2 regions of the Streptomyces malachitofuscus genome follow, and region 2 is predicted to be linked to the other one. Evidence: riboswitches for the same ligand, from Rfam matches in the RefSeq annotation. Region 2 holds a riboswitch; the other holds the start of a gene.
The links. Region 2 has a riboswitch for S-adenosylmethionine ahead of thrC (threonine synthase). Riboswitches for the same ligand answer to the same signal wherever they lie in the genome.
Positions count from the first base shown of each region.

Region 1: linked by a shared signal. The riboswitch ahead of ACZ44S_RS27255 (aminotransferase class V-fold PLP-dependent enzyme) and the one ahead of thrC (threonine synthase) in region 2 are both predicted to bind S-adenosylmethionine.

Region 1 is NZ_JBVIGA010000020.1:153,489-160,515, reverse strand. It holds gene qcrB (cytochrome bc1 complex cytochrome b subunit) at 1-162, shown strand, start outside; gene trpD (anthranilate phosphoribosyltransferase) at 319-1,383, shown strand; SAM riboswitch class IV at 1,462-1,578, shown strand; gene ACZ44S_RS27255 (aminotransferase class V-fold PLP-dependent enzyme) at 1,744-3,114, shown strand; gene ACZ44S_RS27250 (glycerate kinase) at 3,327-4,490, opposite strand; gene ACZ44S_RS27245 (SLC13 family permease) at 4,503-5,918, opposite strand; gene ACZ44S_RS27240 (response regulator transcription factor) at 5,996-6,658, opposite strand; gene ACZ44S_RS27235 (sensor histidine kinase) at 6,655-7,027, opposite strand, start outside.
Region 2 is NZ_JBVIGA010000005.1:247,917-254,943, forward strand. It holds gene ACZ44S_RS09515 (NADH:flavin oxidoreductase) at 1-222, opposite strand, end outside; gene groL (chaperonin GroEL) at 463-2,085, opposite strand; gene ACZ44S_RS09525 (cold-shock protein) at 2,412-2,615, opposite strand; gene ACZ44S_RS09530 (MoaD/ThiS family protein) at 3,046-3,321, opposite strand; gene thrC (threonine synthase) at 3,403-4,698, opposite strand; SAM riboswitch class I at 4,717-4,864, opposite strand; gene ACZ44S_RS09540 (glucosyl-3-phosphoglycerate synthase) at 5,003-5,974, shown strand; gene ACZ44S_RS09545 (hypothetical protein) at 6,000-6,677, opposite strand; gene ACZ44S_RS09550 (alpha,alpha-trehalose-phosphate synthase (UDP-forming)) at 6,821-7,027, shown strand, end outside.

The DNA.
Region 1 (7,027 bases), on a different contig from region 2:
CTCGGCCCGGAGGTCGACGAGAACGGCGTCCGGCGCAAGGTGAAGATGACCGAGAAGCTGCGCGCCAAGCTCAGCAAGGGGTACTACGGCGAGGAGTCGCAGATCCCGAAGCCGACCGTCGAGGAGTACAAGGAGATCACGAGCGGCCACGGCCACCACTGATCGCCTTCAGCGCCTCACCTCAGTCGCCACACGACGGCGAAGGGCCCCCGTCCGTTCTGCGGACGGGGGCCCTTCGCCGTCCCCGGAGCTGGATAGGGTGGAGCCCGGGACCCCTCCGGTCCCCAGGACCCACATCCACGACCATCAGGAGCGGCCATGAGCGCTGTGACCCCCGCTGGAGGCGACACCGCGGCGGGCCGCTCCTGGCCCGCCCTGCTGAACGGACTGCTGGACGGCCGGGACCTGTCCGCCGACGACACCGCCTGGGCGATGGACCTGATCATGCGCGGCGAGGCGACCGACGCGCAGATCGCCGGCTTCGCGGTCTCCCTGCGGGCCAAGGGCGAGACGGTCGAGGAGATCACCGGCTGTGTACGGGCGCTGTACGACCACGCCAATGTGATCGAGGTGCCGGGCGCGACGGTCGACATCGTCGGCACCGGCGGCGACGGCGCCAAGACGGTCAACATCTCCACGATGTCGTCGATCGTGGTGGCCGGCACCGGCGCCAAGGTCGTCAAGCACGGCAACCGGGCCGCGTCCTCGGCCTCCGGCGCCTCCGACGTCCTGGAGAAGCTCGGCGTCAACCTCGAACTGACCCCGCGACGGGTCGCCGAGGTCGCCGAGGAGGCCGGGATCACCTTCTGCTTCGCCGTGAAGTTCCACCCGGCGCTGCGCCACGTCGCCGCCGCCCGCGGTCAGCTGGGCATCCGCACGGTGTTCAACTTCCTCGGCCCGCTGGCCAATCCGGCGAAGGTCAAGGCCCAGGCGGTCGGGGTCGCCGACCCCCGGATGGCGCCCATCATGGCGGGAGTCTTCGCCGGACGCGGACACTCCTCGCTGGTGTTCCGCGGCGACGACGGCCTGGACGAGCTGACCACCACCGCCACCTCCAAGGTGTGGGTGGTCCGCGACGGCAAGGTCGCCGAGGAGACCTTCGACCCGCGCGACGTCGGGATCGACCTCGTGCCCGTCGAGGCCCTGCGCGGCGCCGACGCCTCCTACAACGCGGAGGTCGCCCGCCGCCTGCTGGACGGCGAACAGGGCCCGGTGCGGGACGCGGTGCTGCTGAACTCGGCGGCGGCGCTGGTCGCCCTGGAGCCGGGCCCGGGCACCCTGACCGAACAGCTCCGTGCCGGGATGGCGAAGGCGGCCGAGGCGATCGACTCGGGGGCCGCCAAGCGGGTCTTGGAGCGCTGGGTGGCCGTCAGCAACGCGTGAGCCGCCCCCACGGTGTGATGTCCCGCGATCCGGACACGGGTTGCGGGACATCGATCACCTCACGTATTTTCCTGACCAGGTCATGAGCGACAGCCATCAGGCCCCGGCCGGCTGTCCGGCAACCCTCCGTCCGTGGCGGGGTGCCCCGGGTGAGGACCAGGCCGTGAGCAGCAAGGCCCACGGCAAGCGCGGACCCCTCGAAACACCAGGGGTCCTGGTCGTCGAGGAGCCTTCCGTGAGCAAGCGAATGCGTTAGGGCTGCCGAGCCCCGCCTCCGCACACCCTCTTTCCCTCTTCTCCTGCGCGCTGGAGCGACGCCCGCTCGCGCGAGGATTCCGCCTGCCCCACGGGAGTTCCGCCATGTCCGTCTCCACCGTCGCCGCCGACCCGACCGTCCGTGCCCCGCTGCCCGTCCTGGGCCGGGACGTCACCGTCCCCCTCGTCACCGGCGGCGAAGTCACCTACGCCGCCCTCGACTACGCCGCCAGCGCGCCCGCCCTCCAGCGCGTGTGGGACGACGTGGCCGCCTACGCGCCGTACTACGGCAGCGTCCACCGGGGCGCCGGCTACCTCTCCCAGCTCTCCACCGACCTGTTCGAGAACGCCCGCAGGACCGTCGCCGAGTTCCTCGACTGCCGTACCGGGGACCAGGTGGTCTTCACCCGGTCCACCACCGACTCCCTGAACCTGCTCGCCTCGGCGCTCCCCGACGGCTGCGAGGTCTTCGTCTTCGAGACCGAGCACCACGCCTCCCTGCTGCCCTGGCGCGACGCCCGCGTCACCTACCTCGACGCCCCGGACGGCCCGCGCCGGGCCGTGGAGACCCTCGAGCGCGCCCTCGCCGGCCGGGACCCGCACGGCCCGGCCCTGGTCTGTGTCACCGGCGCCTCCAACGTCACCGGTGAGCTGTGGCCGGTACGGGAACTGGCCGCCGCCGCCCACGCGCACGGCGCGCGCATCGTGCTGGACGCCGCCCAGCTCGCCCCGCACCACCCGGTGAGCGTGAGCGGCCTCGACGTCGACTGGGTCGCCTTCTCCGGGCACAAGCTGTACGCGCCCTTCGGCTCGGGTGTGCTGGCCGGACGTGCCGACTGGCTGCGGGCGGCCGAGCCCTACCTCGCGGGCGGCGGCGCCAGCCGCACGGTCACCCGGCGCGCGGACGGGGGAGTGGACGTGGTGTGGCACGACAGCGCCGCCCGCCACGAGGCCGGCTCGCCCAACGTCATCGGCGCCTACGCCCTCGCCTCCGCGTGCCGGGCGCTCACCGAGGCCGGCTTCGAGGCGCTGGCCGTGCGCGAGGAGCGGCTGATCCGCACGGTGCGCGAAGGGCTCGCGGACGTTCCCGAGGTGCGGTTCCTGTCGCTGTTCGGGGACGACGCCCCGCGCGTCGGCGTGCTGTCCTTCGTCGTCGAGGGCTGGAACAGCTCGCACTTCGCCGCCGCGCTGTCCGCCGAGTACGGCATCGGCGTACGGGACGGGCTCTTCTGCGCGCACCCGCTGGTGCGGCGGCTGCTCGGCAGCGATCCGGGGGCGCAGGGCGAGTGCGGGGCGCCCGAGGCGGCGGCGCCGGGGGAGAAGTCGCTCAACGCGATCCGGGTCAGCTTCGGTGCGGGTACGCCGGACGAGCACGTGGAGCGTTTCGTGCGGGCGGTACGGGAACTGGTCCGGGACGGGGCGCGCTGGACCTACCACACGGTCGACGGCCGCTGCGTCCCCGACCCCTCTGCCTGAGAGTTTCCTCGCCCCCGCCGCCCCTTCCCGTCCCGACCTGGGGCTCCGCCCCAGACCCCGCTCCTCAAACGCCGGAGGGGCTGGATTGTGCCGGACGGGCTGAATACTTCAGCCCGTCCGGCGTTTGAGGACGAGGCCCGAAGGGCCGAAAGGGGGGTCTGGGGGCGCAGCCCCCAGGGTCGGGACGGGAAGGGGCGGCGGGGGCGGAAGAATCAGCCGCGGGCCGGCACGGGCAGACGGGCGCCCAGGACGATCATGCGCAGGGCGCGCTCCGTCGCGTCGGTGAGCAGCTCCGCGCCGCGGACCAACGCCTCCCCCAGCGCCATCGGCGCGGGCAGAATGCCATGACAGGCATCCACCCCCGGCACCTCCCCCGCCCCCTCACCCAACGTCCCCGCCAACGCCAGCACCGGCCGCCCCGACAGTTTGGCGCGCCGCGCCACCTCCGCCGGGACCTTGCCGCGCGGCGTCTGGTGGTCCAGCGCACCCTCCGCGGTGACGACCAGATCGGCACGCGCCAGCCGGGCGTCCAGGTCGAGATGGTCCAGCAGGACGTGGAAGCGCGGCAGGAGCGACGCACCCAGGGCGGCGAGTCCGGCACCCAGCCCGCCCGAGGCGCCCGTGCCCCGCCCGAGCCGCAGATCGACGCCGGTGACGGCGAGATCGCGGGTGAGGACCCGCGCCCAGTTCTCCAGCCCCGCCGACAGCTCCTCGACCTGTGCCGGCGTCGCCCCCTTCTGCGGACCGAACACCCGGGCCACGCCCCGCTCCCCGCACAGCACGTTGTAGGGGTTGCAGGCGACCAGGAACTCCACGTCCGCGATGCGGGGATCGAGACCGGTGGGATCGATCCGCGCCAACCGGGTCAACTCACCGCCTCCCGGGCCCAGTTCGAAGCCGTCCGCGTCCACCAGCCTGGCGCCGAGCGCCTGGAGCGCCCCCGCACCCCCGTCGGAGGTGCCCGAGTCACCGCAGCCGACCAGGATCCGCCGCACGCCCTGGTCGAGCGCGGCGCGGATCAGTTCCCCGACGCCGTACGTGGTGGTGGCGCCCGGGTCGCGCCGGGTGCGGGGGACGAGGGAGAGGCCGGCGACCGCCGCCATCTCCACGACCGCCGTGTCCCGGGAGCCGAGCAGCGCGAAGTGGGTGCCGACCGGTTCGCCGACCGGGCCGGTGGCGGCCAGCGCGACCAGCCGCCCGCCGGTCGCCGAGGCCAGCGCGGAGGCCGTGCCCTCACCGCCGTCCACCAGGGGGATCCGGTCGATCTCGGCGTCCGGAAGCACCCGGCGCACGCCCGCCGCGATGGCGTCGGCGGCGGCCCGGGCGGACAGTGACTCCTTGAAGCCGCTGGGGGCGACCACGACACGGTTCAGCATGAGGGGAACTCCTTATCGAGTCACGGGGACGCCGAGCAGCGGCCACACCGCGACGGCGAACAGCAGGACCAGGGCGGCGGTGAGCGGTGCCAGCACGGCGGACAGCCGCAGCAGGTCGCGCGGCGTGTAGGTGGGGGTGCCGGGGATCTCCGCGAAGAGCGTGACCGGCTTCGCGGAGGCCGGGAGCGTGTGGCAGAAGCCCGCGGCGGCGGTGGAGGCGAGCGCCGCCGCGACCGGGTTCACCCCGGCGCCCACGGCGGCCGCGACCACCAGCGGGACCAGCACGGAGGAACGGGCGGAGCGGGACTGGAGCAGCAGATGGGCCGCCGTGCTGACCGCGACGACGACCGCCAGGAACGTCACCGGGCCGATCCCCGCCGGCAATCCGCCGACCAGCCATGCCGCCGCCCCCGACTCGGCGAGCGCGACACCCATCGCCATCGTCGCCGCCATGAACAGCAGCAGCGACCAGGGCACCGTCTTCAGCGCGTCCTTCAGCCGTACGGTGCCCAGCGCCGGCGAGGCGGCCACCACCGCGCCTATCAGTGCGACCACGGCCGGCGACACCCGGTGCAGCGGCTCGCTGCACCACAGGGCGACGACCGTGGCCAGCAGCAGGGCGCAGCGCTTCTCGGCCTGGGTCCAGGGACCGGTGACCGGACGGTCGCTGTGCCGCTGGATCTCCTCGGCGCTGATGTGCACGGGTGCCGTGCGGTCGACGCGCCGGGTGGTGGTCGCCAGCACGGCCTCCGCGGCGAGATGGGAGGAGGCCACGGCCAGTGGCAACCCCAGCAACAGCCACTCCGTGAAGCCGACCCGGTCTCCGGTGGCCTCCCACAGCACGGACACGGTGATCAGATGCGCACCCGCACCGATCAGTGTCGCCACCGCGGACAGCAGGATCACGGTCGGGAACAGCAGCGCCAGCATCACGACCAGTCGTTTCCGGTCGGCGAGCGCCTTGGCGAGGGCCAGGAACACCGGCAGGGCCAGCGCGGCCCGGCCCGAGGTGGCGGGCACCGCGAAGGCCGTGACGACGAGCGCGGCCGTCGTCAGGTGCGTCAACTGCCGCACCGTACGCGCCCCGCCGACCAGAAAGGCCGCCGCCCGGCCCGCGAGCCCGGTCCGGGTGACCGCGGCCGCCAGCACGAAGGCGCAGATCAGCAGCCACACCGTCGAGTCGCCCAGGGTGCCGAACAGGGTGTCGCTGCTGATCACCCCGGTCACCGTCAGCGCGAGTCCGGCGCCCAGCGCGATGTAGGTGTCGTCGATCGGCGTACCGATCCACGCGCAGGTCGCCAGCGCGAACACGGCGAGGGTGAACCGCGCGTCCCCGCCGAGGCCGGGGAAGTTGCCGGGGACCGCCAGCAGGGCGCACAGCGACAGGGCCGCGCACAGCACGGCGGTCAGTCGGGGATTCAGCGTCACGTCATCGACGATTCACCTGGGCCATGAGCCGTCGATGAGCCGAAGATGAAGGGAACTTCACCCAACGGCGGGAGCACTCACGCGGGAAGCCGGTAGCCCATTCCGCGGACCGTCTCCACCTTCTCCGCGCCGAGTTTCTTGCGCAGCGCCCGCACGTACACGTCCACGATGTTGGAGCCCGGGTCGAAGTCGTAGCCCCACACGTGGGAGAGGATCTGTTCGCGGGAGAGTACCTGCCCGGGGTGCCTCAGGAACAGTTCCAGGAGCACGAATTCACGGGCCGTCAGATCCACGGTGCGGTCCCCGGCGCGGGCCCGGCGGGTGCGCAGGTCCAGGCTCAGCGAACCGGACCGCAGCACCGTCACCTCCGGTGCCCGGGCCGCCGTACGCAGCCGCAGCCGTACCCGTGCGAGCAGTTCCTCGAAACGGAACGGCTTGGTCATCCAGTCGTCGGCGCCGCCCTCCAGACCGGCCACCGTGTCCCGCACGGAGTCCCGCGCGGTCAGCACGATCACCGGGGTGGTCACCCGGGACTCGCGCAGCTCGCGCAGCACCGTGAAGCCGTCCCGGCCGGGCAGCCCGATGTCCAGGACGATCAGGTCGAACCCGCCGGTGAGCGCGTACGCGTGGCCGGCCTCGCCGTCACCGACGACGGTGGTGGTGAAGCCGTTCGCGCGCAGGCCCTTCTCCACGAAGGAGGCGATGCGCTCCTCGTCCTCGACGATCAGAATCCGGTTCACCTGTGTGCCTCTTCCAGCGTCAGTACGAAGGTGGCGCCGCCGCCCTCGGTGTCGTGCAGACGGACCCGCCCGCCGTGGCCCTCGGCGATCGCCCTGACGATCGACAGGCCGAGCCCCGCTCCCGAACCCCGCGCGCCCCGCCGGGAGGTGCCGCGCCGGAAGCGTTCGAAGATCAGCTCCCGGTCCTGCGGCCGGACCCCGGGCCCGGCGTCGGCCACGTACAGCTCGATGCGCGAGCCCTCGGCGCGGGAGCCGATGCGGATGGTCTGCCCGGCCGTGGTGTGCTGCACCGCGTTCTGCGCCAGCTGCACCATCGCCTGGGTGATCCGCTGCGGATCCAGCTCCGCCTCCCGGTCGGCTATGTCCGTG
Region 2 (7,027 bases):
GTGCCCCACGTACGTCCCCTCGGTGACGATCAGCCCGACACCGGCGGCGGCACGGCGGGAGTAGTACGACACCACGTCCTCACCGGGCACACCGCCCGGCGAGAACATCCGGGTCATCGGAGCCATGACGATGCGGTTGGGAACGGTCAGGCCGTTGATGGTGGCGGGCCGGGAGAGAATCCCGGCGGCCCGGGCGGTGGTGTCCGAGGCGGTGACGGTCACGTGAAGGGCTCCTCGAGTCGATACCGGATGGTATGTGCGCATGCATTGAATCCGCTTCGACGTCAACCGGAGGGAACCCAGCGGCATTCCATCCACCCCGCACCACCCACCCGTGATCCCCGCCACACCCCCGAGCGGTCCGGGCGAACCGGCCCCGCACGCGCCGAGGGCGGCACCCCCTGTCGGAACAGGGGATGCCGCCCTCGGACACGCGACGGACGGATCCGATCCTCGGAAGGATCAGAAGTCCATGTCACCGCCCGGCATGCCGCCGCCGGCCGGGGCCGCGGCCTTCTCCGGCTTGTCGGCGATGACGGCCTCGGTGGTGAGGAACAGCGCGGCGATGGAGGCGGCGTTCTGCAGGGCGGAACGGGTCACCTTCGCCGGGTCGATGATGCCTTCCTTGACCAGGTCGACGTACTCGCCGCTCGCGGCGTTCAGGCCGTGACCCGGGGTCAGGTTGCGCACCTTCTCCACCACGACGCCGCCCTCGAGGCCGGCGTTCACGGCGATCTGCTTCAGCGGGGCCTCCAGCGCGAGCTTCACGGCCTGGGCGCCGGTCGCCTCGTCACCCTCGAGCTCCAGCTTCTCGAAGACCTGGGAGGCCTGCAGCAGGGCCACGCCACCACCGGCGACGATGCCCTCCTCGACGGCCGCCTTGGCGTTGCGCACGGCGTCCTCGATGCGGTGCTTGCGCTCCTTGAGCTCCACCTCGGTGGCGGCACCGGCCTTGATGACCGCGACACCGCCGGCGAGCTTCGCCAGGCGCTCCTGCAGCTTCTCGCGGTCGTAGTCCGAGTCGCTGTTCTCGATCTCGGCGCGGATCTGGTTCACGCGGCCCTGGACCTGGTCGGCCGAGCCGGCACCGTCGACGATGGTGGTCTCGTCCTTGGTGATGACGACCTTGCGGGCCTTGCCCAGCAGGTCGAGCGTGGCGTTCTCCAGCTTGAGGCCGACCTCCTCGGAGATGACCTCGCCGCCCGTGAGGATGGCGATGTCGCCGAGCATGGCCTTGCGGCGGTCGCCGAAGCCCGGGGCCTTGACGGCGACGGACTTGAAGGTGCCGCGGATCTTGTTGACGACCAGGGTCGACAGGGCCTCGCCCTCGACGTCCTCGGCGATGATCAGCAGCGGCTTGCCCGACTGCATGACCTTCTCCAGGAGCGGGAGCAGGTCCTTGACGTTGGAGATCTTGGAGTTCGCGATCAGGATGTACGGGTCGTCGAGGACGGCCTCCATACGCTCCATGTCGGTGGCGAAGTACGCCGAGATGTAGCCCTTGTCGAAGCGCATACCCTCGGTGAGCTCCAGCTCCAGACCGAAGGTCTGGGACTCCTCGACGGTGATGACGCCTTCCTTGCCGACCTTGTCCATGGCCTCGGCGATCAGCTCGCCGATCTGGGTGTCGGCGGCGGAGATGGAGGCCGTGGAGGCGATCTGCTCCTTGGTCTCGACATCCTTCGCCTGCTCCAGCAGGGCGGCGGAGACGGCCTCGACGGCCTTCTCGATACCGCGCTTCAGAGCCATCGGGTTGGCACCGGCGGCGACGTTGCGCAGGCCCTCCTTGACCAGGGCCTGGGCGAGAACGGTCGCGGTGGTCGTACCGTCACCGGCGACGTCGTCCGTCTTCTTGGCGACTTCCTTGACCAGCTCGGCGCCGATCTTCTCGTACGGGTCCTCGAGCTCGATCTCCTTGGCGATGGACACACCATCGTTGGTGATCGTGGGGGCGCCCCACTTCTTCTCGAGGACGACGTTGCGGCCCTTGGGGCCGAGCGTCACCTTGACGGCGTCCGCGAGCTGGTTCATGCCGCGCTCGAGGCCGCGCCGCGCCTCCTCGTCGAACGCGATGATCTTGGCCATGTGAAGTGGTCCCTCCAGGACTGGGGGTGATTCCTTCGGACCGCGCCCGCGCCCGCGACGGACGGCTCGCCGGCCCCGTGGTTCCTTGCCCCACACGGCCCGCGGGCCTCACCGACCCGGTCCTCGTTGTCACTCTCACCTTCAGAGTGCTAACGCCAATGATTAGCACTCGACCCATGCGAGTGCAAGCGCCCATGGGGTGTACACGGGGGCGCTCAGCCGCGCGCGAACACCGCCGTACGGCGGTGGCGGGCACGGCGAAGGGCCCGTACCCCAAGAGGTACGGGCCCTTCGTCGGCAGAAGATCCTTGCGGCAGGTAGCGCGTTCAGGCGCTGAGACGAACCATGTCGGCCTGCGGGCCCTTCTGACCCTGCGAGATCTCGAACTCGACCCGCTGGCCTTCTTCGAGGGTGCGGTAGCCGTCCATCTGGATCGCGCTGTAGTGGACGAAAACATCCGCACCACCGTCGACCGCGATGAAGCCGTACCCCTTCTCCGCGTTGAACCACTTGACGGTGCCCTGAGCCATGCCTAACTCCCCTATTACTGGCCCTTGCACAGATCCACACTTCGCGGATCCGGGTCAGACCTCACCCCCCAACGGTTGGGGGCGTGCGCCGGAACGCGTCGACCGCGGCTGAATGTATCTGTCCAACTGCCGTCTGCAACAGGTCAATCGGACGAGAAATCTGGACGACACCGGTCCGGAATGTGGCGAGAATTCGCCTGAATTCAGGTCAAGTCGGGCCGGGCAAACGTCACAAATGCCGCGAGAAGGGCCCACACTTTGGCTACATCCAGTCGGGCGGGCGGCAGAAATTCACGGTGCTCGATCAGTGGATCAGGAGCGCGTTCCCCAACCCTACCGCGCTCAATCCCATGGAATTGCCCCCTCCGCATCTCTCACGGAGGGGGCAAAGTCCTCTACGCTCGGTCACCGCCATTACCGAAGGTAATGATCAGCCGCCGGCCACCGCCGGAATGATCGACACACCGGCCCCGTCCGGGGTGGCCGTGTCGAGCCCCTGCTCGAACCGCACGTCGTCGTCGTTGACGTACACGTTGACGAACCGACGCAGCTTGCCCTGATCGTCCAGGACCCGGGCGGCGATGCCCGTGTGGTTCTTCTCCAGGTCCGAGATGACCTCGGCGAGGGTGGTCCCCTCGGCGTTCACCTCGGCCTTGCCGCCGGTGTAGGTGCGCAGGATGGTAGGGATGCGAACAGTAACGCTCACTGTGAAACCTCCGGTCAGGTGACGTACCCAGGGGCGCGGGGAACTGCGCGATCCGTCACGACAGCCCCGCGGAAGAACAACTCAGACAAGACCGGCTTCACGGAACGACTCCAGGCTCGGACGGATCGTCGCCGTCAGCCCTGTGCCGGCCACCGCGTCCAGCGTCTTCAGACCATCACCCGTGTTGAGCACGACCGTGGTCAGGGACGGGTCGAGCACACCGCTCTCGAGAAGCTTCTTCGTCACGCCGACCGTGACACCCCCCGCGGTCTCCGCGAAGATCCCCTCCGTCCGCGCGAGCAACGTGATCGCCTCGACGATCTGCTCGTCCGTGACGTCCTCCACCGCACCGCCCGTGCGACGGGCGATGTCCAGGACGTACGGACCGTCCGCCGGGTTCCCGATCGCCAGCGACTTGGCGATCGTGTCCGGCTTCTGCGGACGGACGACGTCGTGCCCGGCCTTGTACGCCGTGGAGACCGGCGAGCACCCCTCCGCCTGCGCACCGAAGATCTTGTACGGCTTGTCCTCGACGAGCCCGAGCTTGATCAGCTCCTGCAGCCCCTTGTCGATCTTCGTGAGCTGCGAGCCGGAGGCGATCGGGACCACGATCTGGTCGGGCAGCCGCCATCCCAGCTGCTCGCAGATCTCGTAGGCGAGGGTCTTGGAGCCCTCCGCGTAGTACGGCCGCAGGTTGACGTTGACGAAGCCCCAGCCCTCGCCGGCCGGGTCGCCGATCAGCTCGGAGCAGAAGCGGTTCACGTCGTCGTAGTTGCCCTCGATGCCGACGAGCTCCCCGCCGTAGACGGCGGCCATGACGACCTTGCCCTGCTCCAGGTCGTGCGGGATGAACACGCAGGAGCGGAAGCCCGCGCGGGCGGCGGCGGCACCGACCGCGCCGGCGAGGTTGCCGGTCGAGGAGCAGGACAGCGTGGTGAAACCGAAGGCGCGGGCGGCCTCGATGGCCTGGGCCACGACGCGGTCCTTGAAGGAGTGCGTCGGGTTGCCGGAGTCGTCCTTGATGTACAGGCCGCCGGTGACGCCCAGCTCGCGGGCGAGGTTGCCGGCCTGGACGAGCTTGGTCCAGCCGGGGTTCAGGTTCGGCTTGGTCGCGACGTCCGCCGGGACGGGCAGCAGGGGCGCGTAACGCCAGATGTTCGCGGGTCCCGCTTCGATCCGCTTGCGGAGCTCCTCGGTGTCGTGGGCCGAGAAGTCGTAGGCGATCTCCAGCGGGCCGAAACACTCCTCGCAGGCGAAGACCGGGCCGAGGGGCACGCGGTGACCGCATTCGCGGCAGGACAGCGCGGCGGCGGAGCCCAGGTCGACGGAGTTCGCGGCGGCGGAGTCGGTGGAGCTTGCAACAGTCTGCACAGCCATGTGAGGCGAGGCCCTTTCTCCTCATCTTCCTCACGACGCATCTCGCCGTGAGACGGATTTGGCACCTTCCCTAGCCGGGAGCCTCGCCACGTCCCTGTGACAAGAACCGACTGGAGGGTTGCCGGGGCTTCATCGGGCCGTTTCCCTCTGCCCCTCTGGATGAGCGGTGTTCAGTTGTCCGCGCGACGACCCCGGCATGCGATGGTCATCGGCGTTGTTCAAGACTGTAACCGAAGGCCTGGATGGTGGAGACAGTCCGTCCGAACCGCGAGATGGATCACAGGCCAGTGAGGAGCCGGGGACCGTGCTGGAAGAAGTCGAGCGCTGGCTGACCGAGCGTTCCTGGTCCGTGGCCGACCGACCGCTCCACCGGCTCCTGGCGGCGAAACGCGCGACGGGGCAGACGGTGAGCGTGGTGCTGCCCGCGCTGAACGAGGAGGCGACGGTCGGCGAGATCGTCTCGCGGATCCGGCGCGACCTGGTGCTCCGGGCCCCGCTGGTCGACGAGGTCGTGGTGGTCGACTCGGGCTCGACCGACCGCACGGCCGAGGAGGCGGCGGCCGCGGGCGCGACGGTGGTGCACCGGGACGCGATCCTGCCCCGGGTGCCGGCGGTCCCCGGCAAGGGCGAGGTGCTGTGGCGGTCGCTGCTGGTCACCCGGGGCGACATCGTGTGCTTCGTCGACGCGGACCTCAGGGAGTTCTCCTCCGACTTCGTCTCCGGCATCGTCGGCCCGCTCCTCACCGAACCCGGCGTGCAGCTGGTCAAGGCCATGTACGACCGTCCGCTCACGGTGTCCGGCGGGCCCGCCTCCGGCACGGTCGCGGCCGGTCAGGGCGGCCGGGTCACCGAGCTGGTGGCCCGCCCGCTGCTGAACATGCACTGGCCCCGGCTGGCCGGCTTCGTCCAGCCGCTGGGCGGCGAGTACGCGGCCCGCCGCACCCTGCTCGAACAGCTCCCGTTCCCGGTCGGCTACGGCGTCGAGCTCGGCATGCTGGTCGACGCCCTGCACCTGGTGGGCCTGGACGCGCTGGCCCAGGTCGACGTCGGGGTGCGCAAGCACCGGCACCAGGACGGCCAGGCCCTCGGCCGCATGGCCGCCGCGATCTACCGCACCGCGCAGCTGCGCCTGGCCCGCGGTCACATGATCCGGCCGTCCCTGACCCAGTTCGAGCGCACGGGCGCCACCTTCGAAGCCCGGACGTACTCCGTCGACACGGAGGAGCGGCCGCCGATGGCCGAGATCGCGGAGTACCAGGCCCGCAGGGTGGCCTGACCCTCCGGCCGCCCCTGCCCCGGGATCAGCCGGCCACGCCGTCCGACCAGCGCCAGATGCCGCCGGAGTCCAGCGCGCAGGTCAGGTACTCGCCGCCCCGGCCGTGCGTGCTCAGTCCCCGGTGCTTCTTGGCGCAGAACTGGCCGTCGGCGTAGCAGTTGCCGGCCGGGCTGGTGAGCTCGCAGGTGCCCGTACCGCCGCCCCCGGTGCCCCCGCTTCCGCCCGCCTCCTGCGTCGGCGCCGGTTCGGGGGTCGGGGTGGGCTTCGGGGTGTGCAGCAGGCGGCCGTCGCAGTCGCGGCCGTCGCGCGGGACGGTGAACGTCACGCCGTCGGACCCGTCGGTCTGCTCGCAGACCTTCTCGCCGCTGCCCCAGGAGGAGGCCCGCTTGCCGGTGCCCTCCAGGCGGACGGTGTGGTCGAGGCCGGCCTTCTCGGCCGCGCGGATGGCCGTCCCGACGCGGTCGCCGGTGTGGTCCGACAACGTGACGGGGGTCGGGGTGGGCGTAGGGGTGGGCGTCTCGGTGGTGGGGGACGCCTCGGGCGTGGGGCTGCCGCTGCTCGGCGTGGCGGTGACCGCCGCGGGCCGGTCGTCCGCGCCCTGTGTGCCGGCGTCTGCGCCGCCGCAGCCGGCCAGGGCCAGCGCGGAGGCCGCGATCAGCGCCGTCGTCCCGGCGAATCCGCGCATGCGTATGCGTATGGGCATGGCGCCCACCCCCCAGATGTTGAAACGTGCACCACGCATCCTCCGCTCGTTCACATCCCCCACACAACCCACGTGACCAAATCGCCACCGAGGTGACGCGCGGGCACGTTTGAGGTTCCGGGGGCCGGGCTAGGTTGAGGCGTATGGCTGCAAGCTTCGGTGCTGCTCGCGTGCTGGTCGCCTCCAACCGGGGACCGGTGTCGTACGAGGTGGGAGAGGACGGCTCGCTGCGGGCCAGGCGGGGCGGCGGCGGACTGGTGTCCGGGCTGTCGGCGATCGGGCCGGAGGCGGGTGCGCTGTGGGTGTGCTCGGCGCTGTCCGACGGCGACCGCGAGGCCGTGCGGCGCGGG